DNA from 2 places in the Lichenicola cladoniae genome. Region 1 is predicted to be linked to the other one. Evidence: predicted binding sites of a transcription regulator. Region 1 holds the regulator's gene; the other holds the start of a gene.
The links. Region 1 encodes HrcA, which represses chaperone genes, less so after heat shock. Its sites were predicted from a motif close to GTTNGCACTCNCNNNNNGNGAGTGCNAAC; they were not measured.

Region 1 (15,788 bases):
GGTCATCACCGGGGTGCTCGAAGGAGCGCGCGGACTGATCCAGGGCCTCACCTGCGGCGCCGGCATGCCCTATCGCCTGTCCGACATCGCGGCGCGCTACGGCATCCACTACTACCCGATCGTGTCCTCCGCCCGCGCCTTCAGCGCGTTGTGGAAGCGGGCCTATTCCAAGACCGCGGAACTGCTCGGCGCCGTCGTCTACGAGGATCCCTGGCTCGCCGGCGGCCATAACGGCCTGTCGAACAGCGAATCGCCGGACAAGCCGGAAGCGCCGTTCGCCCGCGTGCTCGAATTGCGCCGGCTGATGCGCACCTTCGGCCTCAACGACACCCCGATCATCATGGCGGGCGGCGTCTGGTGGCTCGAGGAGTGGGAGGACTGGATCGACAATCCCGATCTCGGCCCGATCGCGTTCCAGTTCGGAACCCGCCCGCTGCTGACCCGGGAAAGCCCGATCCCGAGCGCCTGGAAGCAGCGGCTGCTGCATCTCCAGGAAGGCGACATCTACCTCAACAAGTTCAGCCCGACCGGTTTCTATTCGTCCGCGGTCAGCAACGACTTCCTGCGGGAGCTGCGTGGCCGCAGCGAGCGCCAGGTGGCGTTCAGTGCCGACCCGGTCGGCGATCACGTGGCGCCTTACTATATCGGTGGCCGCCGGCTGGTCTACCTGACCCAGCCGGATCTGGTCCGAGCCCAGGCCTGGGAGCACGAAGGCTATGTCGAGGCGCTCCGCACACCGGACTCGACCCTGGTTTTCGATACCAAGGCCCAGACGGCGCAGATCACCGCCGACCAGGCGGCCTGCATGGGGTGCCTGTCCGAGTGCCGGTTCTCGAGCTGGAGCCAGAAGGCTCCGAGCTACAGCAACGGGCACAAGGCCGACCCGCGCTCGTTCTGCATCCAGAAGACGCTGCAGAGCATCAGCCACGCCGCCGACGACGACATCGAGGCGACCGAGCAGAACCTGATGTTCAGCGGCCACAATGCCTATCGCTTCGGCACCGACCCATTCTACTCGAACGGCTTCATCCCGACCGTGAAGCAGTTGATGGAGCGGATCCTCACCGGTCGCTGAGGCGACCGGCGAGCACCCGTTCAGGCGGGTGGGAGGCAGGCGTCGCTGAACAGCGCGAATGCCCGCGCACGGTGGCTGATCGCGTTCTTTTCGGCCTCCAGCATCTCGGCGAAGCTGCGGCCATCGCCGTTCGGCATGAACACCGGATCGTAGCCATGCCCACCGGTGCCACGCGGCGGCCAGACGAACTGTCCGTTGATGTGTCCCTCGAACACCGCCTCGCGCCCGTCCGGCATCGCCAGGCACAGCACCGACACGAACCAGGCATGCGGATCGGTGAGCAGGGCGGCACCGCCCTCGTCATGGACCCGCTGCATCGCCACCCCGAAATCCTTAGCCGGCCCGGCCCAGCGCGCGGAATAGATCCCGGGCGCGCCATCGAGGGCGGTGACGCAGAAGCCGGAATCGTCCGCCAGGGCGGGCAGGCCCGACGCACGCGCGGCGGCATGGGCCTTGAGCCGCGCATTGCCCTCGAAGCTGTCCTCGGTCTCCTCCGGCTCGGGCAGGTCCAGGTCCGCCGCCGACACCAGGGTAATGCCGTGGCCGGCGAGCATCGCGTCGAACTCGGCAAGCTTGCCCCGGTTGTGGCTGGCCAGCACCAGCCGGTCGCCCTTCGAGAGTGTCGGCAAGGTCTCGTTCATCGGCTGGCAACCTTCGCAAGGGCGCCGCTAATTGCAGCGCGTTGAGCTTCGAACAGCGTCCCGGTTCCAAGCCGGGCCAGGCGCATGAGTTCGTGCAGCTGGGCTTCGCTGAACGGCGCCTGCTCCGCGGTGGCCTGGATCTCGACGATGCCGCCGGTCTCGGTCAGCACGAAGTTGGCGTCGGCATGGGCGTTGCGGTCCTCGGCATAATCCAGGTCGAGCACGGCACCCAGGTCGGTCAGGCCACAGGAAATGCCCGCTACCTGCCCGGTGAGCGGTACCGTCGCCATGACGCGCTTGGCCACCAGGGTGTTGAAGGCCAGGCTGAGGGCAACCCAGGCGCCGGTGATCGCGGCGCAGCGTGTGCCGCCATCGGCATTCAGGACGTCGCAATCGACGGTGATGCTCATCTCGCCCATCGCCTTGCGGTCGACCACCGCCCGCAACGACCGGCCGATCAGCCGCTGGATCTCCTGGGTGCGGCCGGACTGCTTGCCACGCGCCGCCTCGCGCTCGCCACGGGAATGGGTGGCACGCGGCAGCATGCCGTATTCGGCGGTGACCCAGCCCAGCCCCTGGCCGCGCATGAACGGCGGCACGCGTGATTCGACACTGGCTGCGCACAGCACCTCGGTGCGTCCCATCCGGATGAGCACCGAGCCCTCGGCATGATATGAAAAACCGGGCTCGATCGAGACGCTGCGGATCGCGTCGGGTGCGCGGCCTGATGGGCGCATGCGGGAGGTGTCCTTCTCAACTGGTGCCGGCTGATAGCCCGGCCGGCCTCGCACGCGCCAGACCGGCCGGAGCCGGTTTCTGTTGTGTTGCAGCACCCAGGTTCCTACCTTGTACGGCGTGGAGCTTGCATGATCGATCGACTGATACCGCCGCGGTCGCCGCTGCCACCCGGACTTGACCCGCGTGCGGCATCAATTCTGCGCGAGATCGTCGAGCAATATGTCGAGACCGGTGATCCGGTCGGCAGCCGCACCCTGTCACGGCGCCTGCCCCAGCCGCTCTCGCCGGCGACCATCCGCAACGTGATGGCCGACCTGACCGAAGCGGGCCTGCTGTTCGCGCCGCATACCTCCGCCGGACGGATGCCGACCGAGAAGGGCATGCGCCTGTTCGTCGACGGACTGCTGCAGTTCGGCAGCCTGACCGACGACGAGCGCGAGACGATCGTCCGCACGCTTGAAACGCGCGGTCGCTCGCTGCAGGACACGCTGGCCGATGCATCGGCGATGCTGTCCGGCCTGTCCTCGGCCGCCGGCCTGGTGCTCGCGCCGAAGAGCGACGGCCAGATCAAGCATATCGAGTTCGTGGCGCTGGGTTCGGGGCGTGCCCTGGTGATCCTTGTCGGCACCGACGGCCAAGTCGAGAACCGGGTGATCGAGACCCCGGCCGGCATCCTGCCCTCGTCGCTGGTGGAAGCCGGCAACTACCTCAATGCCAGGCTGCGCGGGCTGTCGCTCGCCGAGTTGCGCCGGAACGTCGATGACGAGATGGCCGCCAACCAGACCGAGCTGGACCAGGTCGCCGCGGGTGTCGTCGAATCCGGCCTCGCCATATGGGGCGGCGAGGGTCGCGGTGGCGCGCTGTTCCTGCGCGGGCAGTCCAAGCTGCTGTCGGACGTGACGCAGATCGAGCGGCTCTCGACGATCCAGGCGCTGTTCGACCGGCTGGAGACGCAGGAGACCATGCTGCGGCTGCTGGACCTCGCCGAGCAGAGCGACGGGGTGCGCATCTTCATCGGCGCCGAGAGCGGGCTGTTCGGTGCGTCCGGCATCTCTATGGTGGTGGCCCCTGCCCGCAACGAGGCCAATCGCATCGTCGGTGCGATCGGGGTGATCGGCCCGCAACGGCTGAATTACGGGCGGATCATCCCCGTCGTTGATTATACCGCCCGCGTCATCGGCCGGCTGCTGGGCTGAACCGCCCCGATGCTCGCCTGCAGCATGATGTGGGCGGCGCGGTCGATGAAACCCGGATCCGACGAACAGAACTGCTCCAGCCGCGCGAGTCGCTCCGCGAACACCGGCTCGGTCGCCAGCGCGTCGGGGTTCCATCTCGGATCGGTTGCAAACCGGCTGTGGAACAGGTCCAGGCCGGTCAGGCACGGGGCCGGAACATGCGGTGCGAACAGCGCCCGCAGGTCGGCGGCCCGGAACAGGTGCGAGCGGAAACTCAGATGCCGCCCGTCGAGCAGGTCGATTTCCATGCGGTCGGCGTCGTTGTCCTGCCGGAAGTCGCGGGCCCGATCGAGACTGTCGACGTAGATCGTCGGCAGGCTGCCCGCTGCACGCACCGTCACGAAGAGTTCGCGCGCCGTGACCCGGACCAGTTCGGATGCAAGCTCGGGCAGCGCCTCGCGCGGGAGGTGATTGAGAACGCCATACAGGCACAGGCAGAGATCGGCGGAACGGTCCGGCTCCTGCAGCTCCCGGCACGCGTCACCGAGCTGGATCGACAGGCGCACCTGGCCCGGTGCCAGGGTCGATGCGGCGGCCCTAGTCCCGGAGAGCGCCAGTTCGATCATCGCCGGCGATATGTCGAAGCCCCGGGCGGTGATCCGCGTAAACCCGAGATTGCCGGCCCGGATGATGATCCGCTGCAGCCAGGTTCCCGGCCCGCAGCCGACATCCAGAATACTGACGCTCCGACGCCCCTCGGCCGCCATGCCCACCAGCACGGCGTCGAGACGATGCCAGATCTGCCGGTCGGCGAAGCTGTAGCGGCTGGAGAAGTCGAAGAGTCCGTCGGTATCGCCGTCGGCGTAGTCGCGGTAGCTCCGCCCTGCCACGTCATACGCGTGGGCCGCTTCATCCGGAGACACGGCCGGACGCGGGACCGGCGGACGAAACTTGCCTTGAATGAGCATGAGCACCCTCGATAGCCTGTGCGGAGTCCGGACTGGACGCCGCACAGCCGAACGTCGCGCGTGCCACGTAAAACTTCGATATGGATCAGGGGACCTTCACGTAAGGATCGCATCAAGGCCCGCAGAGCCAGGAACGGCTTTGCCGGCAGGAAGATGCCGAAAGCAGCTTTGGGAGCGCCGCCGGGATCGATCCGGATGATGGTCATGTTCAGGTATCGACGTCGTAATCGCCATCCCCCGTCGGCAATCCGATCATCCAGTGTGCCGGCCGATGTTCTGCAAAATAGACGACCGGATTATCCGCCGGTCCGTTCACCATCGTCTCCACGCCGGGGTAATTGGATTTGAAAGCAGGAACCGGGATGTCCTGTCAGGACATGTCGGCCAGGGTCGTGACATGCTGGCCGATGAGGGACCGATCATGGACATGACCGTGGAAACGACGACCGACCCGCGCTGGCGACGCGTGCTGGCGCGCGACAGGACCGCCGATGGCGAGTTCTGGTATTCGGTGGCCACCACCGGCATCTACTGCCGCCCGTCCTGCCCGTCGCGTGCGGCCAAGCCCGAGAATGTCGGTTTGCACGACACACTCGACGCCGCACGCGCGACCGGGTGTCGTGCCTGCAGGCGCTGCAATCCCGACGGCCCGTCGGCCGAGGCGGGGAATGCGGCGATCGTCGCCAAGGCCTGCCGTCTGATCGAGCAGAGCGACGAGCTTCCCTCGCTCACAGAACTGGCCGGCGCGGTCGGCCTCAGCGCCGGCTATTTCCATCGGCTCTTCAAGACGCTCACCGGCCTGACCCCCAAGGCCTATGCTGTCGGCCACCGGGCCAGCCGGGTTCGCGAAGGGCTGCACGGCGATCGCAGCATCACCGAGGCGATCCATGGTTCCGGCTTCAACTCGAGCGGGCGGTTCTACGCGCAGTCGACGAGCATGATCGGCATGACGCCGGCGCGTTATAAAGCGGGAGGACAGCACGAGGACATTTGTTTCGCGATCGGTCAGTCCTCGCTCGGCGCCGTCCTGGTGGCGTCCAGCAAACAGGGCGTCGTCTCGATCCTGCTCGGGGACGAACCCGATGCGCTGGCCGAGAATCTGCAGGATCGCTTTCCCAATGCGCGCCTTATCGGTGATGACCGGGATTACGAGCAGCTCGTGGCGCAGGTGGTGGGCTTTGTGGAAATGCCCAGCCTGGGTCTCGGTCTTCCGCTCGATGTGCGAGGAACCGCCTTTCAGCAGCGTGTCTGGCAGGCGCTGCGCGGGATCCCGGCGGGATGCACGATCTCCTACACCGAACTTGCTGCGAAGATCGGATCGCCCGGGTCCGTCCGCGCAGTGGCGGGCGCATGTGCCGCAAACGCCATCGCGGTCGCCATTCCCTGCCACCGGGTGGTGCGCAGCGATGGGGCCCTGTCAGGTTATGCGTGGGGCATCGAGCGCAAGCGCGCCCTCATCACGCGGGAAGCGGCTCCCTGATCGGCGCCTCTGGCCCCGCAACAAGGGCGCGACCGGCACAGTCCCGCGTCCAGATACGAAGAAAGACTTGGTAGTTCACCTTCAGATCTGCTAGGCTGCGTGCATGAACGAGCAGCCGGGCGATCCGGACATCCAGAGCGCCGGCAGGCTGGCGACCGAGCTTCGTGTGCTGGTCGGCCGGATGAAGCGGCGCCTGCGGGGGCAGACGCATTTCGGCGACCTGACTGTCTCGCAGGCGCTGGTGCTCAGCCGACTGGAACGTGACGGCCCGGCAACGGTAACCACCCTCGCCCGAGCCGAGGGCATGCGGCCCCAATCGATGGGCGCCAACATCTCGGTCCTGGAGGTGGCGGGGCTGATCAGCGGAACGCCGGACCCGAATGACCGCCGGCAGACGATCCTGTCCGCCACGCCCGCCTGCATCGAGTGGATCGAGGCGGACCGGGCGGCGCGGCAGGACTGGCTCGCCGGCGCCATCCGGAACACCCTCACCGCGCACGAACAGCAGGACCTCGCAAAGGTCGTCGTGCTGCTCAACAGGATCGTCGATTCCTGATCGACCGTTGTTCCAATGGAGGCCAAGCATCCGATGCCCGTAACGACACTCGACCTCGCTTGCGCACTGATCGTCATCGACCTCCAGACAGGCATCGTCAGCCTTCCCGCGGCCCATCCGGTCGGCCCGGTCATCGAGCGGGCCGCCGCATTGGCTGCCGCTTTCCGCCGTCACGGCCGGCCGGTCGTACTGGTGAATGTCGCCGGAGGGGCACCGGGCCGCACCGAACAGCCGCCGCGGATCGGACAGCTTCCGGCCGGGTGGACCGAGCTTGTTCCGGAACTGAACCGGCAACCGGGCGATCACCTGGTGACCAAGCGGACCTGGGGTGCCTTTACCGGCACGGGACTTGCCGACTACCTGAACGGCCTCGGCGTCACCCAACTGGTGATCGCCGGCGTTGCCACCAGCATCGGAGTGGAATCGACCGCACGTCATGCCAGCGAGAACGGCTTCAACGTCACGCTCGCGGTCGACGCGATGACCGACCGGAACATCGACGCGCACGATAACAGCGTCACCCGGATCTTCCCGCGGCTCGGCGAGACCGGCACCGCCGCCGAGATCATCGCCCTGCTCGACAAGGTTGCCGTGTGACCACGCCGGCTGCAAAGGCGAAGGGCCCGCCGGAGACGACGCCGACAGGCATGTTCCGCTCGCTGGCGGGCTTCAACTACCGGGTCTGGGCCGGTGGCGCACTGGTGTCCAACATCGGGACGTGGATGCAGCGCACCGCACAGGACTGGCTGGTGCTCACCCAGCTGACGCACAGGAACGCGACCGCGGTCGGCATCGTCATGGCGCTGCAGTTCGGGCCGCAACTGCTCCTGCTGCCGCTGTCCGGGTTCGCCGCCGATCATTTCGATCGTCGACGGCTGCTGATGGTGACCCAGGCGACCCTGGGACTGCTGGCACTCGGGCTCGGCATCCTCACCGTGACCGGGCTGGTCCGGCTGTGGCACGTGTATGTCTTCGCGTTCCTGCTCGGCTGCGTGACGGCGATCGACCTGCCGGCGCGCCAGACGTTCGTATCCGAGCTCGTCGGCGACACCGACCTGCCGAACGCGGTGGCGCTGAACTCGACGTCGTTCAACGCGGCGCGAATGATCGGCCCGGCCATCGCCGGCCTGCTGATCGCGGTCGTCGGCTCCGGCTGGATCTTCGTGATCAACGCAGCCACGTACATCGCCGTGCTGGCGTCGCTCGGCATCATCCGGACCGCTGGCCTGCACGCCAACATCAGAGCGGCCCGTACGCCCGGGAGCTTCACCGAGGGGTTCCGCTACGTCTGGAAACGGCACGATCTGCGCGCGATCCTGCTGATGCTGTTCCTGATCGGAACGTTCGGGCTGAATTTTCCGATCTTCATTTCAACGATGTCGGTCACGGTGTTTCATGTCGGCGCCGGCCGTTACGGCCTGCTCACCTCGATGATGGCGGTCGGATCGGTGATCGGCGCATTGCTCGCCGCGAAACGCGCGCAACCGCATGTGGCGTTCCTGTTCGTCGGCGCTGCGGTGTTCGGCCTCGGTTTCGTATTGGCCGCGTGCATGCCGAGCTACTGGCTGTTCGGCCTCGCTTTGCTGATCATCGGGATATCCGCACAAACTCTCACCACCACCGCGAGCAGCACCGTCCAGCTCGCGACCGAACCCGCCATGCGCGGCCGGGTGATGGCGATCCTGCTTGCGGTGGCACTCGGCGGCACACCGATCGGGGCGCCGATCGTCGGCTGGGTGGCCGACCGCTTCGGTCCGCGCTGGGCTTTGGCAATCGGTGCCGCGTCCGGGCTGGGCGCCGCGATGGTCTGCATCCGCTACCTGGTCAGATACCGCGGGCTGGGCCTGTCGATCGACAAGGGACGCCCGCGGTTCAGCATCGACGGCGCCGGAGGACAGACCGCTCGATAGGCTCTGCACAGTCTCCGTCGTGCCCGTCGCCTGGTTCAGGCCGGCACGCAGATCAGCCGGTAGCCGACATTGGGTTCCGTCGCGATCATCTTGGCGACCGCCGATCCGAGCTTGTGCCTGAGCTGGCCGATATAGACGCGAAGATACTGCACGTTGGCGCCGTGCGCCGGTCCCCATAACGCGGTCAGCAATTGCCGGTGGGTCAGCACCTTGTCGGCATGGCGCATCATCATCGCCAGCAATTGGTATTCGCGCGGACTGAGCGTGACCTTCTCGCCATCCACCCGCACTTCGTGACGGCCCGGGTCGAGCGTGATGGGCCCGCAGGCGAGCGTTTCGTCCTGCCTGGTATCCGGCGGCTGTTCATGCCGCCGCAGCACCACCCGCAGCCGCGCCAGCAGCTCTCCGAGGCCGAACGGCTTTTCGACATAGTCGTCGGCACCCGCATCCAGCGATGCCACCTTCTCCGCCTCGCGATCGCGCGCCGACAGGACGATGATCGGCACCTGCGAGAAGGCGCGTAGCCGGACGAGCAAGATCCTGCCGTCCATGTCCGGCAGCCCGAGATCGAGCAGGACGATATCGGGTGTCTGCGAAGCTGCGAGACGCAGCCCTTCCGCTCCGTCGAATGCCGACAGGGTGCGATAGCCGACCGCCTCGAGGGCAGGCCGCAGGAAGCGGTGGATCTGCTTCTCGTCATCGACGATCAGCACCAGCGCGGTATCGTTGGCGTTCATCGTATCGCCGGCATGACGATGGAGACCAGCGTGCCGCGCCCGATGCCGGACACGATGCCCGGCACGCCCGCCGGCACCGGGCTGCTTGCCGAGATGCTCCCGCCCATCACCTCGATCAGGCCGCGCGCGATCGCAAGCCCGAGCCCGGTGCCCGGCACCACCCGGTCGCCGTGCTGGGACCGGTAGAAGCTGTCGAATACATTCGGCAGGTCGGCTTCCGGAATACCCGACCCGGCGTCGGCGATCCGGATGACGACGTTGCCCGCCTCCAGTGCCAGCACGACCTGGACCGAGGCGGTGCCCGGTGCGGGCCCCGGCGCCGGCGTAGGGGAATATTTCAGCGCGTTGTCCAGCACGTTGAACACGACCTGTTCCAGCAGCAGCGGATCGGCCAGCACCGCCGGCACCATGCCGAGCTTGCTGATCGCAACCAGGCCCGGACCTTCGAAGCGCGCGATCGCATCCTGCACCACGCCCTGTGGGTCCACGCGAACCAGCTTCGGCACCACGGCCCCGCTTTCGAGCCGGGTCATGTCGGTGATATTGGCCAGGAAGCGGGTCATCCGCAGCGTATCCTCCTCGATTGCCAGCAGCAGGTCGTCGCGCGTGTCGGGGGTCAGACGGCTCCACGCGGTGCGAAGTGTCTCGGCCGAGCCGCGTATGCCGGTCAGCGGGGTGCGCAGGTCGTGCGACAGCGAGTTCAGCAGCGCGGTCCGTAGCTTCTGGGTCTCGTTGCGCGCCGTCGCGTCCGCGGCTCCACGCACCAGCCGCACCCGCTCCAGCGCCACCGCCGCCTGGTCGGCCAGGGCCTGCAGCGCCTGGAGGGCCGGCGCATCGAGCGCCGTGGCCGGCTGCACCGCCAGCAATCCACGCAATCCGCTGGTGCCCGCTTCAGGGCCGGCACCGGCGATCCCGATCGGCAGGAAACGCCAGGGAGCCGAGGGCAGCGTCGCGGTGCCGCGGCCGGCCGGTTCGCCATGGCGCCAGGCCCAGAGCGCCGCGGCCCAGGACCCCTCGTCCATGGTGTCCGCCGGCGGTACCGCGGCCCGGATATCCAGCTCGCCATCGATGTCCCGTCCGGCCAGGACCATGGCGCGGGCCGCGATCGAGGCTGCCTGACGCGCAATCTCGTCCTGCAGCTCGTTCTCGGTGACCGGACCGCCGAGAGCACGCGAGAACGCCCCGATCCGCCGCAATCCCTCGATCCGGCCCTGCGCCGCGCGGGCCGAGGCGCCAAGGCGGCTGGCGACCAGGCCGGTGGCGCCGGCGACCGTACCGAACACGACGATCGCCATCAGGTCGCGCGGCTCGTCGATGGTGAACTGGTACAGGGGCCGGATGAAAAAGAAGTTCCACGCCAGGAACGACACCAGCGCGGTGCAGAGCGCCACCGCCAGCCCATAGAGCGCCGCCGCGCCGACCACCGAGGCCAGGAAAAGCATCCCGAGCGCGTCCGGCTCGATCAGGCCACGCAGCATCTCGGCCAGAACCAGGGTGCACGCCACCAGCAGGGAGGACACCACCCATGGCTGCCATCCGTCCGGCAGGCTTGCCCGGAGGCCGAAACGGCGCAGGGCGGGTGCGCCGGTCGGCACCACATGCACCGCGTGCTCGGGAGCCCGGGACAGCAGCGTGGCCGCGAGGTTTCCACGCAGGCAGCGTCCAGCCACCATCCGGCGCAGCAGGGTGCGCTGCTGCATGCGGCCGACCACGATCTGCGTCACGTTGCGGTCGTGCGCCACGTCCAGGGCGATGCCGACGATCCCTTCCCGCGCGCTCCGGACCGCGCGGATTTCGGTCTCCGCGCCAAGCTCGGCTGCCAGCGCCATGATGCGCGACACCGCCTGCGTCGATTGCGGTACCTCGCCGGCCGGCTCCACATGCAGCGCCAGCCACGGCGCATGCAGCGCGTCGGCAAGACGCTTGGCCTCGCGGAGCACCGGTTCTCCGGCCTCCGGCCCAACCAGGGCCAGCACGCGGTCGCCGGCCGGCCAGGGTCCGTCGATCGCGTTCAGCCGCATGTAGTCGAGCAGGCCGGCATCGACGTGCTGGGCGGCACGACGCAGCGCGATCTCGCGCAACGCCTGCAGGTTGCCTTCGCGGAAGAACCCGCCCAGCGCCCGGGTCGCCACGTCGGGACGGTAGATCCGCCCCTGCACCAGGCGGGCGCGCAGGTCGTTCGGCGACAGGTCGATCAGCTCGATCTCATCGGCCAGCTCCAGCACATGGTCCGGCAGCGTCTCGCTGACCCGGATGCCGGTGATGCGCAGCACGGTGTCGTTCAGGCTCTCCAGATGCTGGACGTTGAGCGTGGTCCAGACCGGGATGCCGGCGACCAGCAGCTCCGCCACATCCTCCCAGCGTCGGGCGTGACGGCTGCCGGGCGCGTTGCTGTGCGCCAGTTCGTCCACCAGCAGCAGCGACGGGCGCAGCGCCAGCGCCTCCTCGAGGTCGAACTCCTCCAGCATCTGCCCGCGATACGGGATCTGCAGGCGCGGCAGCACCGGCAGGTCGCCGAGCTGAGCCTCGGTCTCGGCCCGCCCGTGCGTCTCGATCAGCCCGGCCAGGATGCCGGTCTTGCCCTCGGCCTGCAGGCGGCGCGCCTGGGCCAGCATCTCGAACGTCTTGCCGACACCCGGCGCCGCGCCGAGGAATATCTTCAGCGGCGCACGCGATGCCTTCGCCTGCGCCGCCAGAAGTGCGTCCGGATCAGGCCGACGATCCGGCTCGTTTCGCATCAGTTGCTGCTCGTCTGCACCTTGTTGGCACTGCCCGGCGCAGCGCCTGAGCGCGACAGTGATTCCAGTGCCAGGTTCAGCCGCAGCACGTTGACCCTCGGCTCGCCGAACACGCCGAGCATGCGGCCCTGCGTGTGGGCTGCGAGCAGCTGGCGCACCGTCTCGACCGGCACATGGCGCGCGGCCGCGACCACCGGCGCCTGCAGGGCGGCATAGTCCGGCGAGATGTCGGGATCGAGGCCCGAACCGGAACTGGTGACGGAATCCATGGGAATGGTACCTGCGGTTGCGCCCTGTTTCACCAGCGTCGCGACATCGCCGGCAACGCGATCATGCAGCGCCTTCGAGGTCGGGGCGAGGTTGGACGCTGTGGACGTGCTGGCATCGTAGGGGGTGGGCACGGTCTTGGATGCATCTTTCGGATCGGTGCCGGAAATCGCCGACTCCCGGCCGTGGAAAAAGCGGTCGCTGGTAAAGTTCTCGCCGATCAGGGCGGAGCCGACCTGCTTGCCGTCACGCACGATCAGGCTGCCGTTCGCCTGGAACGGGAACACGACCGCACCGACACCCACGAAGCCGAGCGGGAACACCAGCCCGAGCAGCAGCGTGAACAGGACGACGAGTGAAAACGCGGGACGCAGATGGGTGAGCATGACGCGGTTCCTCTACGCGAAGATGTGGAAGGCGGTGAGCAGCATGTCGATGATCTTGATGCCGGCGAACGGCACCAGGATGCCACCGAGGCCATAGATCAGCAGGTTCCGGCGCAGCAGCGAGGCCGCGCTGATCGCCTTGAAGGCCACGCCCTTCAGTGCCAGCGGCACCAGCGCGATGATCACCACGGCATTGAAGATCACCGCCGACAGAATGGCGCTCTGCGGTGTCGACAGATGCATGACGTTCAGCGCCGACAGGCCGGGATAGGCCACCACGAAGATCGCCGGCAGGATCGCGAAATACTTGGCAATGTCGTTGGCGATCGAAAAGGTGGTGAGTGCGCCACGGGTAATCAGCAGTTGCTTGCCGATCTCGACGATCTCGATCAGCTTGGTCGGGTCGCTGTCCAGATCGACCATGTTAGCGGCTTCGCGTGCAGCCTGCGTGCCGGTCTGCATCGCCACGCCGACATCGGCCTGCGCCAGCGCCGGCGCATCGTTGGTGCCGTCGCCGCACATCGCCACCAGTCGTCCCTCGGCCTGGGCGGCGCGGATATAGTCGAGCTTGTCCTGCGGCGTGGCCTCGGCCACGAAATCATCGACGCCGGCCTCGCTGGCGATCGCCGCCGCGGTGATCCGGTTGTCGCCGGTCACCATGACGGTGCGGATGCCCATGCGACGGAGTGCGGCGAACCGGTCGCGTATGCCCGGCTTGACCACGTCCTTGAGCTCGATCACCCCGAGCAGGCGGCCATCCTCGGCCACAGCCAGCGGGGTGCCGCCGGAACGGGCGATACGTTCCACCGCGGCGGTGAAGGCGAGCGGCGGCCTGGCTTCACCGACGGCGGCGAGCAGGGAATCCACCGCGCCCTTGCGCCACGAGTGCTCGCCGGCATCGAGGCCGGACAGGCGGGTGTTGGCCGAGAACGGCACCGGCATCGAACCGGCGGGCGCCACCGGCAGCACGCCGAACTTCTCGCGTGCCAGCACATGCACCGAGCGACCCTCGGGCGTCTCGTCGCCGAGCGAAGCCATCGCGGCGGCCTCCGCCAGGCGGGCTTCGTCGATGCCCGGCACCGGGTAGAAGGCGGCGGCCATGCGGTTGCCGAAGGTGATGGTGCCGGTCTTGTCGAGCAGCAGCGTATCGACGTCGCCGGCGGCCTCGACCGCGCGGCCGGACGTGGCCACCACGTTGAAGCGCACCAACCGGTCCATGCCGGCGATGCCGATCGCCGACAGCAGGCCGCCGATCGTGGTCGGGATCAGCGTGACCAGCAGGGCGGCCAGCACCGGCACCGAAAGCGTCGTGCCGGAGTAGTGCGCAAAGCCGACCAGCGTGGCGACGGCGACCAGGAAGATGATGGTCAGGCCGGCGAGCAGGATGTCGAGCGCGATCTCGTTCGGGGTTTTCGAGCGTGAGGCACCTTCGACCAGCGCGATCATCCGGTCGATGAAGGTATGGCCGGGCTCGGCGGTGATACGGACCAGCAGGCTGTCGGACACCACCATGGTGCCGCCGGTGACGGCCGAGCGATCGCCGCCGGCCTCGCGGATCACCGGTGCGGATTCACCGGTGATGGCGCTTTCGTTGATCGAAGCGATGCCCTTGATGATCTCGCCGTCGAGCGGGACCAGGTCGCCGGTCTCGACCAGCACCACGTCGCCGAGGCGCAGGTCGGTCGAGGACACGGTGCCGTACAGCGCCGGGTCGTCGGGATTCGGCACGCGCTTGGCCATCATCTCGTTGCGGGCGCGGCGCAGGCTTTCGGCGCGGGCACGGCCGCGGCCTTCCGCCATGGCTTCGGCGAAGGTCGCGAACAGCACGGTCATCCACAGCCACACCGCGATCGCGAGTGCGAAGGCCGGGTGGGCTCCATGCGTGAACAGGTCTTCCACGCCGATGAACGTGGTCAGGATCGCGACGATCTCGGTCACGAAGATGACCGGATTGCGCATCAGCCGGCGCGGGTTGAGCTTGGTGAAGGCGTCCCGGGCGGCGCGCGATGCAATCCGGGAGTCGAAGAGTGAGAGCGCCGAAGCGCCCTCACCCGAGTTGTTGGTTGTTGCGGACATCATCAGGGTCCTCAGTATGTCGTGCCGCTAAGGAGCACGAAATGTTCAGCGATCGGTCCGAGCGCATCGGCCGGCAGGAATTGCAGCCCGCCCAGGATGACGATCACCCCCGCCAGCAGGCCGCAGAACAGCAGGCCGGTGGTCGGGAAGGTGCCAGCCGTCATCTTGAGCTTCGGCTTGGCGGCCAGGGATCCGGCTATCGCGAGAACCGGGATAAGCACGGCGAAACGACCGAACAGCATCGCAAAGCCCTGCCCGTAGGCCATCAGCGGCCCGGTGGCGGTGATGCCGGCCATGGCGCTGCCGTTATTTTGCGTCGCCGAGGTCCAGGCGTAGAGCATCTCGGTCAGACCGTGCGGACCGGCATTGGCGAGAGCCGCCAGACCGGCAGGAAGGACGAGTGCCAGCCCGGCGCCACACAGGATCCACAGGGTCAGGATCAGCAACGCCAGCATGGCGAGCTTGATCTCCCGGGCCTGGACCTTCTTGCCGAGATATTCCGGCGTACGGCCGACCATCAGCCCGGCCACGAACACCGAGAGCAGGGCGAACACGATGATGAAGTAGAACCCGGAGCCGATGCCGCCGGGAGTGACTTCTCCGAGCTGCATGAGAAACAGCGGCACCAGCCCGCCGAGCGGCATGAAGCTGTCGGTGGCACCGGCGATGGCGCCGGTCGAGGTTCCCGTGGCACCGACATTGAGCAGCGCGGTCAGCGCGGTACCGAACCGGACTTCCTTGCCCTCCAGGTTTCCCTGAGCCTGGTTGACGCCCAGCGCATGCAGGATCGGGTTTCCGCCGGATTCCGCGCCATACGCACAAAACACGCCGATCACCAGGATGCCGACCATCGTCGCCAGGAGCACGCGGCCCTGAGCAGGCTCCTTGACGATCCGCCCGAAGGCGATCGGCAGCGCGAACGGGATCAGCAGAAGCATGAACGTCTCGAGCCCGCAGGTGAGCGCGGTTGGATTTTCGAACGGGTGGGAACTGTTGGTGTTGAAGAAGCCGCCGCCGTTGGTGCCGAGTTCCTTGATCGCT
Region 2 (15,788 bases), 890 kb from region 1:
CTCGTTCCAGATATCGTCACCCACCCTGGTCCGAACCTCATCGCCGGCAATGTGGTTGTAGAAGCCGTCGAAATTCCTAGGCCTGTGCGGAGGAAACGGATTTCCGAAAGGTGTCACGACATCGGTCTCTGCGCAGACCGTCGAGAGAAACACTTCAAGGCTGGTGCCTGCGGTCTTGGTAGTTTTCAGGAAGATGAAACGATATTTATGTGAGATAATCATGGAGCTCTCTTTGGCCTTATATGTGCTGTGAATCCCGATCTAGTCGAAGACTGATCATGGCGGGACTAATCGGATAAACGAGATCCACGCGATCAAGCGCGCCCTTCGTCAACTGGAACTCGATATCATTATGCGTCGAGTCTGCCCGTCCCAGCACGCGTAGATCATGTAACATCCCATAATTTGTAAATGTGTAGCACCCAGAAACTGCGCCGGCGGCCTCGATCCGCAGGACCGAACAATCGGACTGCTCGCGCGCGTCACGGACCAGATTTTGCGAGACGCCGACATAGGTCTCCCGCCCGACCGAGGCCACGCCGCGCACCCAGCCACGCTCCTCTACGATCCTCAGTTGATGATCCTCCGACCGGATTCCTCCTTCGGTGGAGCTGCAGACCGTCATCTTGCCGCGCTCTCGCCAGACATTGTGGGTTCCCAAACCGATCGGACGGCGGTTTTCCTCCAGGTAGACGCGATCGGGCCCGAACCAGGCCGCCCAGCCTTCAGGCGCATTGCCGGCGAGCAATATGCCGTCTCTATCCACCAGGATCGAATTGATGTGATGCTGGTCAGGCGCGCCATCCGGTTCGCCGAACGGGTGCCATCGCCGCCAGCTTCGGAGCACGACATCGTACTCGAGCACGGCGTCGTCATACGTGGCGCAGATGTAGAGTGTACCGTCATAATAAAATATCTGGTGCACGTCGCGGATCGGCCAGGGGGCCGTCAATACCTCGCGCTGCACGAGATCCCGATCAAAGCAGAGAATGACATTATCCTGGGTCGCCTGCTCGGCGCCGACAGCAGCGTTGCGGCAGGCGATGAAGAGCGTGTCCTCGCTGAAGGTGATCCCGTAATAGACCCCGCACCCCTGGTGGATGCAAAAAGCCTGCCCGGTTCCGGTGTCCAACACCCAGGCCGCGGTCGTCGTCGTCACCAGCAACTGCGGCGAGGATATCGAACCGACGGGGTCGGTCCGGCCCGGTGGATCCAGCGTGAGCCGCCGCTGCAGATCCAGCAGATGCGTGTCGCGATCATCGTCGACCGGCTGCAGAAGCTGGCTCTCGCGATATGCGGCCAGGGCGCATTGGAGAGTGCCCGCCTCCTTCAGGGCGTGACCATACTGGACCCAGATCGCGTGATCCGAGGGCTGCATTTCCAGATAGTGCCCGTATGCCTGAGCGGCCCGTGGCCAGTCCTGCAGGTCGCGTGCCCGGTCGGCCACCTGGCGCCACGGTGTTGGTCGTTGCCTTAAAGCCTGCATGATCGTGAACCATGCAGGCTCCTTCCTGACAGGTCGGCCTGGGCTTTCCGTCGACCACCCGACAACGAGCAGATCGATTTCCTGCTCTAAGTGGCTGATCCGGGCGGCGAGCTGTCCGCTCCACGCGCGGTCTCGGTCCCGATCGGCCACAGCCTCGGCCCGGGCTTGATACAGTTCCCGGTTGAGGGTCTGCTGGTCGTCGCGTTCAAGAGACGCCAGCCGAGCCCCCGCGAGCGCCCTGTCGCGCTCTGCCCGGAGGTCTGCCTGAGCAGCCTGGGCCTGATCTTGCATCACGCGAGCAGCGACTTCCTGCTCGGCCAGTTGGGCGTGAAGCCGGGTGATCCGGGACGCGGAGTCAGCCCGTGCGACGTTCCACTCGTTGCGCTCACCCTGTTGCCATGCCAGCAACCGGTCACGCTCGATCGTCAGTCGGTCAAATGCTGCGACGGCCGCGTCACGGTCGATCCGGACCGCGTCCGTTTCGCGAAGCGCTGTCTCACGCTCCGCGGCCGAGATCGTGCAGGCGGCAACAGCGACGCCCAACTGATGGTGGACCTGCTCGAGTTCAGCCAGGGTATTGTTGTGACCGTTTTGAAGCTGCGCAATCAGATGCCTGGCTTCGTCACCCTGCTGCTGCAGCGCGTCACGTTCCGCCGAAACGACAGCCATCTGCTGACGGAGATGATCGCGCGATAGGCTCAGCTCCAGCAATTCGACCAACGTTTTCCGCGAACCCGACGCATAGAATTCGTGGCGATCGTACTCGACGATCAGGTCCGAGAGCACGGTCTCCCCGAACTCGCGGCCCGCCGTATCGGGAGCGTGGTCGAGGATCATGTCACCGACGACCTTGAGCCGCTCTTGCAGCTCCCGGGCCGTGCCCAACGGGCAACGCGAGTAAGTGGTGGCGTTCTTGACGTCGGAAAAATCCACGTCGACGTTCTGCCCGGCAAAAGCCCGTTCAACGGTCTGGCGATGCGCAGGATTACTCTCCAGCCGGTTGAGATCTATGACGAGATCAGCGGCTCCTGCGGATTGCGCATAAAGATGCAGATGCAGTAGAGCAAAAACGGCAAATGTATCGGGCTTCTCGATCGATGCCCCGTCGAGCGGGAATACTCTCTGCAGGTCATCCAGGATTGGATCGTGCCGGCTCAGGCGCACGCAGTCGAGGAGGCGATCGAAAAAGTAAGGATTTCCGATCTCCACCTGTTGGCTGATCGAACACCATTGCTGAAATAGGTTCCGGTACAGCAGAACATGAAGACCTGGCGCGCTGCGTTTAAGACCACGTACACGGCCGAGGCTTCGCGTCGAAGTCAATACTGGAATGCGGCCGCGCGCTTCCGCGTGCCGTATAAGCCGACCTATATAAGTGACTTCGGCGTTGCTGACTTGGCCACCACAGCCTCCTGCTGGAATGAACCGCGCATAGCTCATTGAAGGGTCAAACCCGTTCAGGCCCCCGCCTGCCTCTAATAAGGGCAGGAATTCGAGAAAATATGGCGATCCCGGTGGGTGCCTCGAATCCCAGAGAGTTGGGCGCCAGCCGCCGATATTTTCGGGTCGAAGTTGGTGCAGGGATTCATGGAATATTTCGTAGTAGGCTAGAGTGGATCGCGGCTTCCGTAAGTGCGACCAGATATAGGTGCTCCCGGTCCGGAAACTCGAGTGTATGAATATCATGTTTCTCGCCCCGGGTTTAGAACGGCTAAGTCTACAGACAGTCAATATACCTAATTAATCTCGTTACAGCCGCTCAAGTCGATCTTTATTTAGAGAGGGTAATAAGTTACCAATCAATAAGCCTGTAGAGACGGGTTTAACTTTAATCTTTAATTCGATTACCTCGAAGCCAGGCCTTTGCCCGAGACAACGCGCACAACATTCATCCGGTTCTGCACCGGTTTATGAATTACGCGGTTCGATGGATTTACGGAATCGGCCGATGGTGAGACTGACGCCGGGGAAGAGCCGTCACGCCGGCCGTCTCGCCAGCGCCTGCGTATGACGATGCTGCTTCACACGCTGGAACGGATGGAGCCTGCGACGCCAGCCGGGAATCAGAACGCCCGCGGCGTATTCCCTAGGAGCGACGGATAGGTGCCTGAAAGAGCCGCGAGCGCTGTTACGTGGGAAACAACATTAACCACTACGGGTGATATCTGAAGTTCTCGACCTCAGGTTATGTCGCCTCAGGCTTCACTGGTAAGCAGTGGCTTCTGTTAAGCAGAAACACCTTATCCATGTGGCCCTCCAGATTCTCAAGCCGGCCGCCAATCCTTCCTGACTGCCAGCCACCGCCGCAGCGTCAACTGCGTCGTCTCGTCCGCCCCGATCCGCGCCAGCGCCTGCACACACTCGGGAGCCGGCACCGGATTGACTTGCGCGGTCTTGGCCGCACTCACCAGCCCTACATCTCCGAGTGCCGTCTGGCAGGCACTCCGCCACCGCGCGACCACCGTGGCCGGTGAGAGCATCGGCAGCACCAGCGCCACATCCAGCCGCGCCGCCGCAGCCGTCGAGCGCCAGGCCGAGAACAGCGGTCCGCTCGGCGACCGCGCATTCTGCTGCCGGAACCGCTCGGCGAACGTCGCCACGTTCGGCACCGCCGGATCGCGCACCTCGATATCGTCGTCGCTGCCGCCCAGCGAGAACAGCGGCACGTAGCCCGCACGCACCAGCACCTTGAGCCGCTGCGGCACGTCGTGGCCGGTCAGGAACACCGCATCCACCCTTCCGTCCTTCAGCGCCGCCACCGCATCCTGCGGCTCCGACAGACCGAAAACCGGGGAGGGCTCGGCCGAGAGCATCGACAGCCCCAGCAGCGCCGGCAGTTCCGGCCCGGTCGCGGTCGAGGCCGCCACGCGCAGATGCCGCCCGGCCAGAATCCCGGCCGGATCGACCTTGGCAACCAGCACGCCCGACGACAGGCTGGCCAGCGCCGGCACCCAGCGTCCGGCATCGAAATGCACCCTCGGGTCTCCCGCGAGCCAGGCGATCGCCGCAGCTCCTGGGACCAGCATCGCCGTGGATCCGTCCGGCGTGGTCAACGCCTCGAACGCGTTGGCGCCCGTCACGCCGTCGCGCCCACCGGTGGCGGACACGGACAGGGCGGACTGCGTCATCATCGCAGCACCAAGGCGCGGCGCCAGCAGCTTGGCCCACAAGCCTGGTCCGGCATCGGCAGGGCCGGCAACCAGGAGCGTCGGGTCGCGGAGAGTGGAGGGGCCTTGTTCCAACGTCGCGGACGCCAGTTGGACCGGATCGGTCTGCCTGCCGCCGGTTGCGCGTGCCGCCCGCGACCCGATCGTCGCCGCAAGCGCCGCAGCCGGAAGACCCAGTAGCAGTGCCCGACGCGGAAGCGGGCTGTCCACAGTCACCGAGATACCCTGGTCAACGACGGTTGGCCTTGCAGTTCATCCGACCGTCATACATCACCGCAAACGATGTCCCAAATGTGGCGTCCCTGGATCGTGCGATGGGATCGACGCCCCCGGAATCGCGCAATCCGGTCATGGCCAGCGCACTTCCGGCGGCAGGCTCATCAGGATTGCCTCAACGTTTCCCCCGGTTTTCAGCCCGAACAGGGTCCCGCGATCATGGATCAGGTTGAACTCGACGTAGCGCCCGCGGCGGACGAGCTGATGCTCGCGTTCCTCCTCGCTCCAGCCCTGCCGCATGCGATCCCGGACAATTCCCGGGTAGGACCCGAGAAACGCCTCGCCGACATCGCGGGTGAAGGCGAAGTCCGCGTCCGCGTCGCCGCTGAAGAACCGGTCATAGAAGATCCCGCCCAGTCCGCGCGGCTCGTTGCGATGCGGCAGGAAGAAGTACCGGTCGCACCACTCCTTGAAGCGCGGGTAATAGTCCGGGTCGTGCTTCTCGCAGGCCACCCGGAACGCGTCGTGGAAGCGGATCGCGTCCGCCTGGGACTTCTGCGCCTCGGGCCGCATCGGCGTGATGTCGCCGCCGCCGCCGAACCAGCCCTTGGTGGTGATCAGCATGCGCGTGTTGAAATGCGCGGCCGGCACCAGCGGGCTCTGCATGTGCGCCACCAGGCTGATCCCGGACGCCCAGAAGCGCGGATCCTCCTCCGCACCCGGGATCTGGCTGCGGAACTCCGGGCTGAACTCGCCCTCGACCGTCGAGACGTTGACGCCGACCTTCTCGAACACCCGGCCGCGCATCAGCCCAATCACCCCGCCACCGCCGGCGCCGTCCTCGAGCCGGCTCCAGGGCTTGCGCTCGAACGTGCCGGGCGGCCGGTCCGACAGCGGCCCGTCCTGCTCCCGCTCGATCGCCTCGAACGTGTCGCACAGCCGGTCGCGCAGCCCCTCGAACCAGGCCCGCGCCGCCGATTTCAACGCCTCGTGCGGCGGCCGGCCGGACGTGTCGGCAGGGGCCGGGGGCAGGGACGGGATATCATCGGTCGTGCTGGTCATCGCGCCCTTATATCGGATCGCGCCGGCATGCTCGACCCGAAGGCATGCCATTTGCTGGTGAAGACCGGCGAACCATAATACATCCCGTGCCGGTCGCGCTCCGACCGGCCAGCTTGCCTAGAGGAATACTGCATGGCCCAGCGGCCGGACGACCCTGCTCCCGGCGCGCAGCCCGACGCCGCCCTGCCGGCCGATGCGGACGACCAGATCGCCGAGCACCGCTATGGCCGCGAACCGACCTCGGCATTGCCGGCCGCGTCGCATCCGATCGCCCACTGGTTCGATGCCCGACTGCCGCTGATCTCAGGGTTCCGCCGCGAATACGTGGCCTACCCGATGCCGCGCAACCTCAACTATCTGTGGAATTTCGGCGCTTTCACCACGGTGGCGCTAGCAGTGCTGTTGCTCAGCGGCATCTTCCTGGCGCTGCACTACACCGCCAGCACCTCGCTCGCCTTCGCCAGCGTCGAGGCGATCGACCGCCAGGTGCCGAGCGGCTGGCTACTCCGTTCGATCCACATGGGCGGCGTGTCGATGTTCTTTGCGGTGCTCTATGTGCACACGTGGCGCAGCCTGTACTACGGCTCCTACAAGAGCCCGCGCGAGGTGCTCTGGCTGACCGGCATGGCGCTGCTGGCGATGGTGATGGCCGCCGCATTCGCCGGTTACATCCTGCCCTGGGGCCAGATGTCCTACTGGGGCTTGGTGGTCGCCACCAACGCCGCCTCTGCAATCCCCGTGCTCGGCCACTGGCTGGCCGGGCTGCTGCAGGGCGGCCCGACCATCGGCGACGCCTCGCTGCACCGGATCTATGTGCTGCACTTCGTGATGGCCTTCGCCGCGATCGGCGTGGTGGTGCTGCATGTGGCGGCCCTGCACATCACAGGCTCCAACAACCCGACCGGCGTCGAGGTGAAGGGCCCGCGCGACACCATCCCGTTCCATCCGTACTACACCACGAAGGACGGTCTTGGCCTCGCCGTGTTCGTGCTGGTGTTCGCGATCCTGGTGTTCTTCCTGCCAGGCTGGCTGACCCTGTCCGACAACTATGTCGAGGCCAATCCGCTCAGCACGCCGGCCGACATCTCGCCGGAATGGTACTTCGCGCCGTTCTACGCGATCCTGCGCGCCGTGCCTTCCAAGCTCGGCGGCCTGGTGCTGGCGGTCGGCAGCATCCTGGTGCTGTTCGCGATCCCCTGGCTGGACCGCTCGCCGGTGCGCAGCGCGCGCTACCGCCCGATCTATCGCTGGTTGATGCCGCTGTTGCTGCTGTCCTTCGTGCTGCTCGGCATCGCCGGCCTGAAGCGCCCCGAGGGACTATGGCTGGCAATCAGCCGGCTCGCCGCGCTCTACTGGTTCATCCATTTCCTGGTGGTGCTGCCGCTGCTGCCGCGCTTCGAGCGTACCCTGCCGGAACCCGACAGCATCGCCGGCGGCGCGCGCTGATGCGTCGCTTGTTCCTCCCGCTGGCAGTCGCCATCGCCGCACCGTTAGTGGCCCGGGCCACCGACCTCGCCAGCGCCCAGCGCGGCTATGCCGTCTATGCCCAGGTCTGCAGCGCCTGCCACTCGATGAAACAGGTCACCTACACCGACCTCGCCGGGCTCGGCCTGGATCACGAGCAGATCGCCACGCTCGCCGCCGCCCACACCCGGCTCGACGGCGTCGATGCCGAGGGCCAACCGGTCCGTCGCGCCGGCCGTCCCGACGACCATTTGCCGTCGCCGTTCCCAAACGATGCCGCCGCCCGCACCGCCAATAACGGTGCGCTCCCCCCGGACATGTCGCGGCTTGCTCTGACGCTGCCCGGCCACGAGCGGTATATCGAGAGCCTGCTGACCGGCTATCGCCCGCCGCCCGCCGGCCTCGCCCTATCGCCGGGCAGCTACTACAACATCGCCGCCCCCCTGCAGCAGATCGCCATGCCGCCACCACTGCATGCCGGGCAGGTCGCCTTCACCAACGGCATCAAGGCGACCGTGCCGCAGATGGCGCACGACGTCGCCACCTTCCTCGGGTGGGCGGCGCAACCGCATCTCGACCAGCGCCGCCGGGTCGGCGCCAGTGTCGTGCTCTACGTGGCCCTGCTGATCGGGCTGTTGTTTTTCCTCAAGCGTCGGATCTGGTCGAATGTCGGTTGAAGCGAACGAACTCATCGAGCCTGTCATCGGCCTGATCGGCGGCTCCGGCCTCTACGACATCGAGGGCCTGGAAGATAAGGAATGGCGCCGGGTCGAAACCCCCTGGGGCGCGCCCTCCGACGCGCTGCTGTTCGGCCGTCTCGACGGCGTGCGCTGCGTGTTCCTGCCGCGCCACGGACGCGGGCACCCGATCCCGCCATCCGAGCTGAACTACCGCGCCAACATCTCGGCGATGAAGCAGTCCGGCGTCACCGACATCGTCTCGCTGTCCGCCGTCGGCAGCCTGAAGGAGGAGTTGCCGCCCGGCCATTTCGTGGTGATCGACCAGTTCATCGACCGCACCTTCGCGCGGGAGAAGAGCTTCTTCGGCACCGGCCTGGTCGCCCACGTCTCGGTCGCCGACCCGCTCTGCCCGCGCATCGGGGACGTGCTGGAGACCAGCGCGCGCGGGCTCGGCCTGCCGGTCACCCGCGGCGGCACCTACATCGTCATGGAAGGCCCGCAATTCTCGACGCGTGCCGAGAGCAACCTGTACCGGAGTTGGGGCTGCTCGGTGGTCGGCATGACCAACATGCCGGAAGCCAAGCTCGCCCGCGAAGCCGAGATTTGTTACGCCACCGTGGCGATGGTGACCGACTATGATTGCTGGCGCGAGGGCCACGACGCGGTGACGGTCGAGGAGGTGGTCGGTGTCATGATGTCGAACGCCGAGAACGCACGGAACCTGATCCGCGCCGTCATCCCGGTGCTGGGCCAGGGTCGCGACCCCTGCTGGGCCGGGTGCGACCGCGCCCTGGAACACGCCGTCATGACCGCGCCGGCGGCGCGCGATCCTGAGATGGTGAGCCGGCTGACCGTCATCGCCGGCCGCGTGCTGGATCGAACCTGAAGGATAACGGCCGGACCCGATATGGTCCGGCCGCTTTCGCTTGGACCGGGATCAGATCCGGCCGAGCACCAGCAGGATGATCACGACCAGCAGGACCAGCCCGAGGCCACCTGAGGGGAAATAACCCCACTGGCCGCTGTAGCCCCAGGTCGGCAGCGCACCGATGACCAGCAGGATCAGGATGATCAGGAGAATAGTGCCGAGCATGTGTAACGTCCCCTCGTAATTGAACTTCGCGCCGTCACAACGACGGTTGCATCGTCCGGTTCGATATCGAAACGCGTCGTTCACCGCAACGTGGCGTTTAGGTGACAGCAGGCCGGACAACCTGCCGGCAGACACTCGCACTGGACCGAGTCGTTGCAACAACAGCGCGCGCGGCGTCAAGCAGTCGCCGACTGTATCCGACTGGTCAGCTTTCGACCGACCGTGCCCGGAGCGCTCCGCCGCGATGAAGCCTTTCCGAACCCGATTGGCCGCCGTGATGCTCGCCTGCGCGACCGCCTTTGCACCCGCGGGTGCCGCCGCTTCTGGCGATGATGGTGCGGCCACGGACTTCAAGGCACCCCCTGGCGTCGCCGTTTCGCCGTCGAAGGTAGCGTGCCGCGTCTATTCCGGACGGGCGCACGAGGATGCTGCCCGCGCCGGTGCCACGATCGCGGTGGAGTACGCGCCGGTCCGGCCGAAGGAACTCTTTGTCGCGGTGACACAGTCGAGATGGTCGTACCGTACGCCGACGTGGCTGCACTGGACCATCACCTTCACACCCGGGATTGGACCGTCCGATCAGATGCAGGCGTCAGGACGCGCACAGGCATCGGAAACCATGCGGTCCTGGCCGACTTCAGCGGTCCCGCCGCCCTCGCCAGGCTGAACTCGCTGCTGATGCGGAACACGACGATGCATGTGTCGCTGGACGATGTGCTGCATACCGGGTTCGACGTCGCCCTGGACCGGGTCGGACCCAAGCTCGATCAGGTGTTCGTCTGCGCACGCCAGCATGCCTCCGCTCTGCCGGAACGCGTACCCGCCCCCGATCGCGTCCGCATGGGCGACTGGATCAGCATGCGAGGCATCGGTTGCACCGTCCCGATCAGTGGGCCGGGTCACGCCATGATCATCATGCTCGCGGCCACCGGCCCCGGGGCCGACACTGTCGGGTTCAGTCTCGGGAACGACGGCTGAGCATTCCAGCGCCGGGCGACGCCAACCGTAACGTTGCGGACGCGCACGGTCGATCTGTCGGCCCTCGCCAACGCGTCCGGCGACGAACTCAACGGTGAGTTGCCCCAGTCGCAGGGCATCGCGCTGCTCGAAAAACTGGGGACGTCCCGGTCGATGACGGTCCTCGTCACGCCGCTTGCACAGTCCTGGTCCAAGTCGATATCCGGAAGCGCGCAGGCAGCATCCTATCTGGCCGCGTGCGGCGACGGGCCCGCACCCGCATCCATGCCCGCCGTGAACTAGCCCGGCCGCTGGATTGGTCTCGCCGTTCCATGGCAGGTTGCGGCATGGGCGATATCGTCAATCTGAGAACCCACCGTCGACAGCGCGCCCGCAAGCAGGACGCGCAGCAGGCGGCCGACAATCGCAGCCGCTTCGGCCGCACGCCCGCCCAAATAGCCCGGGACGAGGCCGACGCAGCGCGCGGCAAGGCCTTGCTCGATGGCGCCCGGATCGACCCGGACCCCGTCGCTACTGGAGAGTGAGGACCAGTCCCGGCAAGCGCACCCGCGCCGAGGCAACCAGGTCGAGCGAACCGACCCTGACCGAATGCAGTCGTCCCTCGATCTTGCGTTCCCAGAATCCAAGGAACTTGTGCAGCACCGGATAGGCTGGGGCGATGTCCAGTTCCTGCCAGATATAGCTTTGCAGCACGGCGGGATGGTCGGGCAGGCGGTAGAGGATTTCGGCCGTGGTCAGCCGGTAGTCCTTCAGCTGCAGAGACAGCGACATGGCACCTCCGATAAGCGTCGGATGCGTGAACAGTACGTGACGCTCCGTCGATCCTGGCTGGTCCAGGGCCTGGTTCGCAACAAAAAAGCATGCGAGATCAACGGATTGGCACTCTATACCCGAGAGTGCTGCCAATTTCTTGACACACTCCATGGCAGCGCCTACATCGCGTTTGGCACTCCCGGGCCCCGAGTGCCAACCGCGGTTACCGTGGTCGGCTCGAAGCCCGGACGCACAACAACCGGCGACGTCGCCTCTAGAGGGGCGCCGCCAACGCTTTGAGGAGCGAACCGCTATGGCGAAGTTCCGTCCACTGCACGACCGCGTCGTCGTTAAGCGCATCACCGGCGAAGAGAAGACCGCGGGCGGCATCATCATCCCCGACACTGCCAAAGAGAAGCCGATGGAAGGCGAGATCATTGCCGTCGGCGCCGGCGCCCGTAACGAGCAGGGCGCTATCGTCGCCCTGGACGTCAAGGCAGGCGACCGCATCCTGTTCGGCAAGTGGTCGGGCACCGAAGTCAAGATCGACGGCGAAGAGCTGCTGATCATGAAAGAGAGCGACATCATGGGCGTCATCGAGCAGGCCGCCTGATCTCAGGCCTGGTCTTTTCGACACGCTCTCTGATCGTTTTGCTCCAAAGGAGAATTGAACATGGCTGCTAAAGACGTTCGCTTCGGTAGCGAAGCCCGCCAGCGCATGCTGCGCGGCGTCGACATTCTTGCAGACGCCGTGAAGGTGACGCTCGGTCCGAAGGGCCGCAATGTCGTCATCGACAAGAGCTTCGGCGCGCCCCGCATCACCAAGGACGGTGTGACGGTCGCCAAGGAAATCGAGCTTTCCGACAAGTTCGAGAACATGGGCGCACAGATGGTGCGTGAAGTGGCCTCGAAGACCAACGACGTTGCAGGCGATGGCACCACCACCGCCACCGTTCTCGCACAGTCGATCGTCCGCGAGGGCCTGAAGGCCGTTGCCGCCGGCATGAACCCGATGGGTCTCAAGCGCGGCATCGACAAGGCCGTGGCTCACGTGGTCAAGGAACTCGAGAAGAACACCAAGAAGATCACCACGCCGGAAGAGACCGCACAGGTCGGCACGATCTCCGCCAATGGCGAGACCGAGATCGGCGAGATGATCAGCCGTGCGATGCAGAAGGTCGGCAACGAGGGTGTCATCACCGTCGAGGAAGCCAAGGGCATCCAGACCGAGCTCGATGTCGTCGAGGGCATGCAGTTCGATCGCGGGTATATCTCCCCGTACTTCATCACCAACGCCGAGAAGATGATTGCTGATCTCGATCAGCCGTACATCCTGATCCACGAGAAGAAGCTCTCGTCGCTTCAGCCGATGCTGCCGCTGCTCGAGAGCGTCGTGCAGTCCGGCCGTCCGCTGCTCATCATCGCCGAAGACGTCGATGGCGAAGCGCTGGCGACCCTCGTCGTCAACAAGCTGCGTGGCGGCCTGAAGATCGCTGCCGTCAAGGCACCGGGCTTCGGCGATCGTCGAAAGGCGATGCTCGAGGATATCGCGATCCTGACCGGTGGTCAGGTCATCAGCGAAGATCTCGGCATCAAGCTCGAGACCGTTTCCCTCGCCATGCTGGGTCGCGCCAAGAAGATTCACATCGAGAAGGAAAACACGACCATCATCGAGGGCGTTGGCGAGAAAGCCGACATCCAGGGTCGTTGCAGCCAGATCCGTGCGCAGATCGAGGAGACCACCTCGGACTACGACCGCGAGAAGCTGCAGGAGCGTTTGGCCAAGCTGGCAGGCGGCGTCGCGGTCATTCGCGTCGGCGGCTCCACCGAGGTCGAAGTGAAGGAGCGCAAGGATCGCGTCGACGACGCGCTGCATGCGACCCGCGCTGCGGTTGAGGAAGGCATTGTTCCCGGCGGCGGCACGGCACTCGCCCGCGCTTCGCTCGAGCTCGCCAACCTGATCCCGGCCAACGAGGATGAGAAGTTCGGCATCGAGATCATCCGCAAGGCGATCCAGACCCCGCTCCGCCAGATTGCGGAAAACGCGGGCGAAGACGGCGCCGTGATCGCCGGCAAGGTCCTTGAGAACCCCGAGTACGCGTTCGGCTTCGACGCACAGCTCGGCGAATACAAGAACCTCGTCGCGGCCGGCATCATCGACCCGACCAAGGTCGTCCGGACGGCACTGCAGGATGCGGCCTCGGTCGCAGGCCTGCTCGTCACCACCGAGGCGATGATTGCCGACAAGCCCGAGAAGAAGGCCCCCGCTGGCGGACCTCCGGGCGGCGGCATGGGCGACATGGACTTCTAAGACGCGTCAGCGCCTTAAAAGTCGCTTACCGGAAGGGGCGGTCCTGCAAAGGGCCGCCCCTTTTCGCGTCCTGCGCAGCATCGTCGAAATGATTGACACCACGGAACCTTTCTGCCCCCATAACGAAATAGGCCGGTGCCGCACCATCATCTCCAGCGTGGGCTTCGGAGCGGACGGATTACGGCGCACCGGCCTGGCGGCGAGAAGGATAAACCGACATGGCGATCGGTTCAGTGAAGTGGTTCAACACCACAAAGGGTTTCGGCTTCATCATGCCCGATGACGGCGGCAAGGACGTCTTCGTCCATATCACCGCGGTCCAGGCCGCCGGCCTGCGCGGTCTGAACGAGGGCCAGAAGGTCGGCTACGAGATCGTGATGGAGCGCGGCAAGGCAGCCGCCACCAATCTCAAACCTCTCGACTGACCCGGAAAGGTCGGCCAGCGCCGGCTGACCGGCATCCTGGCCTAGCCCGCCCGATCGCGGCACTGCTTCAACGGTGCCGGCGATCCGGGATAGGGGTTCCAGTCGCGCCTTCGATGTTCTCGATAATTCGGCTCGTGCAGCTCGCCGTCGTCGGACCGAGACTGGTCCGATATGACGAGGGTCGGCGGAGACGGACTGTGTTCCTCAAGCCAGGATCATCGCACTTGCCGGATCCCGAACGAGGACCGGACCCACCGACGCCTCCTCCGGACAGCCGGTTCCGAGACATGCCGGCAACCAGATCACCCTCGCCTGGTCGCTTGCTCGCCTATCGGGCCTGCTGCAACACGACCACGCGCATCTCACCCGCAGATGGCAGCGTTTCCGGCGTGATCTCGAATTCGGACGTCTCCAGCAGCGTCACCTGCTCGGCCGGATATCGCTTCACGAACTGATCCACCTTCTCGATCTTCAGCACGCCGCGTTCGTGCCAGTAATGCATCGGGATCACGATGCGCGGCCGGATGGCATCGATCGCCACGGCCAGATCGTCGAGTGCGATGGTGGCGTGCTCCCCGGTCAGGGCCAGCAGGATGTCCACCTGGCCGGCAAGCGCTGCGAGCTGTGCCGGATCGACCGGATTACCCAGGTCGCCCATGTGAAGCACCCTCAGCCCACCCAGGGTGAAGTGATACAGGGCGTTGGCATCCGCATCCCGGCCACGTTCGGCCTGGAAGTCGAACGTCCTGCTCTCGTAGGCTTCGAAGCCGCGGATCGGGATGCCGCAGACCACAGCCCCCTCGGACGGCAATTCCAGGGCGTTCACGAGCGTCGGGCTGCCTTCGATATGGCTCGGATCGGAATGAAAATCATCCGTCCGCGAGCTCATGATCACCAGATCGGCTGCCTCGTTGATCGGTTCGAACCCGCTCTTTCCCGGCGTATAGGGGTCGGTGATAACGGCGATGCCGTCCGCCTCGAAGCGGAAGCTGGCATGGGCATAGAACTTGATCTTCATCGGTCTTTCCTTCGCTCAACCTTGGGCACTACATCAGCCTCCGGACAGGATCCGGCTTTCATCGAACCACGTGCGACAGCCCTCAACGCACCTGCGCGTGCGTTAGCGCCTGCGCCGACAGGAACTCCCGGGTTTCCGCCACCGCCTCGGCCAGCCCGACGCGTCGCGCCACCACTCCGTTCGGGAAAGCCGAGAACAGCCGGGTCGGGGTGCGGCGGTCGAGCAGCACGAACACCCCCTGGTCCGTCGCGGTCCGGATCAGCCGGCCGAACGCCTGTCGCAGCCGCAGCCGCGCGATCCGGTCGTCATAGGCGGTCGGCGCGCCGCCGGAGAGGTGGATCCGGCGCTCGCGATGCAGGATGTCCGGCCTCGGCCACGGCACCCGCTCGAACACCACCAGCCGCAGTGCCCGACCGGGCACGTCCACGCCGTCGCGCATCGCGTCGGTGCCAAGCAGGCAGCTATCCTGTTCGGTGCGGAACACGTCCACCAGCGTGGCATTGTCCATCGCATCCATGTGCTGCGCGAACAGCGGGATGCCGGCTTCCTCCAGCGGCACGGCCAGCCGCTCATGCACCTGGCGCAGTCGGCTGATGGCGGTGAACAGCCCGAGCCCGCCACCTCCGGACGCCAGGAACAACGCGCGATACGCTGCCGCCAGTGCCCCGATATCGTCATGTGCCACGTCGGTCACGATCAGCGCCCGGGTCTGGCGCGCATAGTCGAACGGACTTGCCAACGCCGCCCGCAGCGCAGGCGAGGGCAGGTGAGTCGCGCCGACCCGCGCCTCGGCACTGGCCCACGCCTCGTCCGCATCCTCCTGCGCGCCGAACTGTCCGGCTCCCGGCTCGTCGCGCAACGTCGCCGACGTCACCAGCAAACCATGCGCGGGTGCCGCCACCGCCGCCGCGAACGGCAGCGTCGGGTCGAGCCAGTGCCGGTGCAGCCCGACATCCCGTTCGCCGGCGCCCTGGTTCCCCTGCGCATTGCGCGGCCCGGCGAACCGTTTCTCCAGCCGCAGGAACATCACGTGGCTCCGGGGTCCGACACTATTGTCGTCCGCCGCATCCGGTTCCGACACCGCACGCAGCATCGCGATCCAGGCTTCCAGCCGCGAGATCGCCCGCCTGCGGAT

Region 2: groES (co-chaperone GroES) is a predicted target of HrcA. The motif match lies at 11,089-11,117, and genes of this name have one in related genera.

Annotation. Positions count from the first base shown of each region.
Region 1 covers NZ_CP053708.1:1,745,022-1,760,809, reverse strand. The annotation lists gene HN018_RS08100 (NAD(P)H-dependent flavin oxidoreductase) at 1-1,075, shown strand, start outside; gene rdgB (RdgB/HAM1 family non-canonical purine NTP pyrophosphatase) at 1,096-1,716, opposite strand; gene rph (ribonuclease PH) at 1,713-2,453, opposite strand; gene hrcA (heat-inducible transcriptional repressor HrcA) at 2,583-3,650, shown strand; gene HN018_RS08080 (class I SAM-dependent methyltransferase) at 3,614-4,597, opposite strand; gene ada (bifunctional DNA-binding transcriptional regulator/O6-methylguanine-DNA methyltransferase Ada) at 4,995-6,077, shown strand; gene HN018_RS08070 (MarR family winged helix-turn-helix transcriptional regulator) at 6,181-6,633, shown strand; gene HN018_RS08065 (cysteine hydrolase family protein) at 6,667-7,230, shown strand; gene HN018_RS08060 (MFS transporter) at 7,227-8,543, shown strand; gene HN018_RS08055 (response regulator) at 8,579-9,280, opposite strand; gene HN018_RS08050 (sensor histidine kinase) at 9,277-12,018, opposite strand; gene kdpC (potassium-transporting ATPase subunit KdpC) at 12,018-12,671, opposite strand; gene kdpB (potassium-transporting ATPase subunit KdpB) at 12,684-14,750, opposite strand; gene kdpA (potassium-transporting ATPase subunit KdpA) at 14,759-15,788, opposite strand, start outside.
Region 2 covers NZ_CP053708.1:2,636,716-2,652,503, reverse strand. The annotation lists gene HN018_RS12220 (sulfotransferase family 2 domain-containing protein) at 1-222, opposite strand, end outside; gene HN018_RS12215 (tetratricopeptide repeat protein) at 239-2,926, opposite strand; gene HN018_RS12210 (hypothetical protein) at 3,751-4,869, opposite strand; gene hemF (oxygen-dependent coproporphyrinogen oxidase) at 5,002-5,931, opposite strand; gene HN018_RS12200 (cytochrome b) at 6,064-7,377, shown strand; gene HN018_RS12195 (cytochrome c1) at 7,377-8,072, shown strand; gene HN018_RS12190 (S-methyl-5'-thioadenosine phosphorylase) at 8,062-8,961, shown strand; gene HN018_RS12185 (DUF3309 family protein) at 9,013-9,168, opposite strand; gene HN018_RS12180 (hypothetical protein) at 9,679-10,146, shown strand; gene HN018_RS12175 (hypothetical protein) at 10,180-10,428, shown strand; gene HN018_RS12170 (DUF4169 family protein) at 10,473-10,670, shown strand; gene HN018_RS12165 (usg protein) at 10,657-10,917, opposite strand; gene groES (co-chaperone GroES) at 11,213-11,512, shown strand; gene groL (chaperonin GroEL) at 11,573-13,210, shown strand; gene HN018_RS12150 (cold-shock protein) at 13,429-13,635, shown strand; gene HN018_RS12145 (MBL fold metallo-hydrolase) at 13,964-14,653, opposite strand; gene HN018_RS12140 (ATP-dependent DNA helicase) at 14,736-15,788, opposite strand, start outside.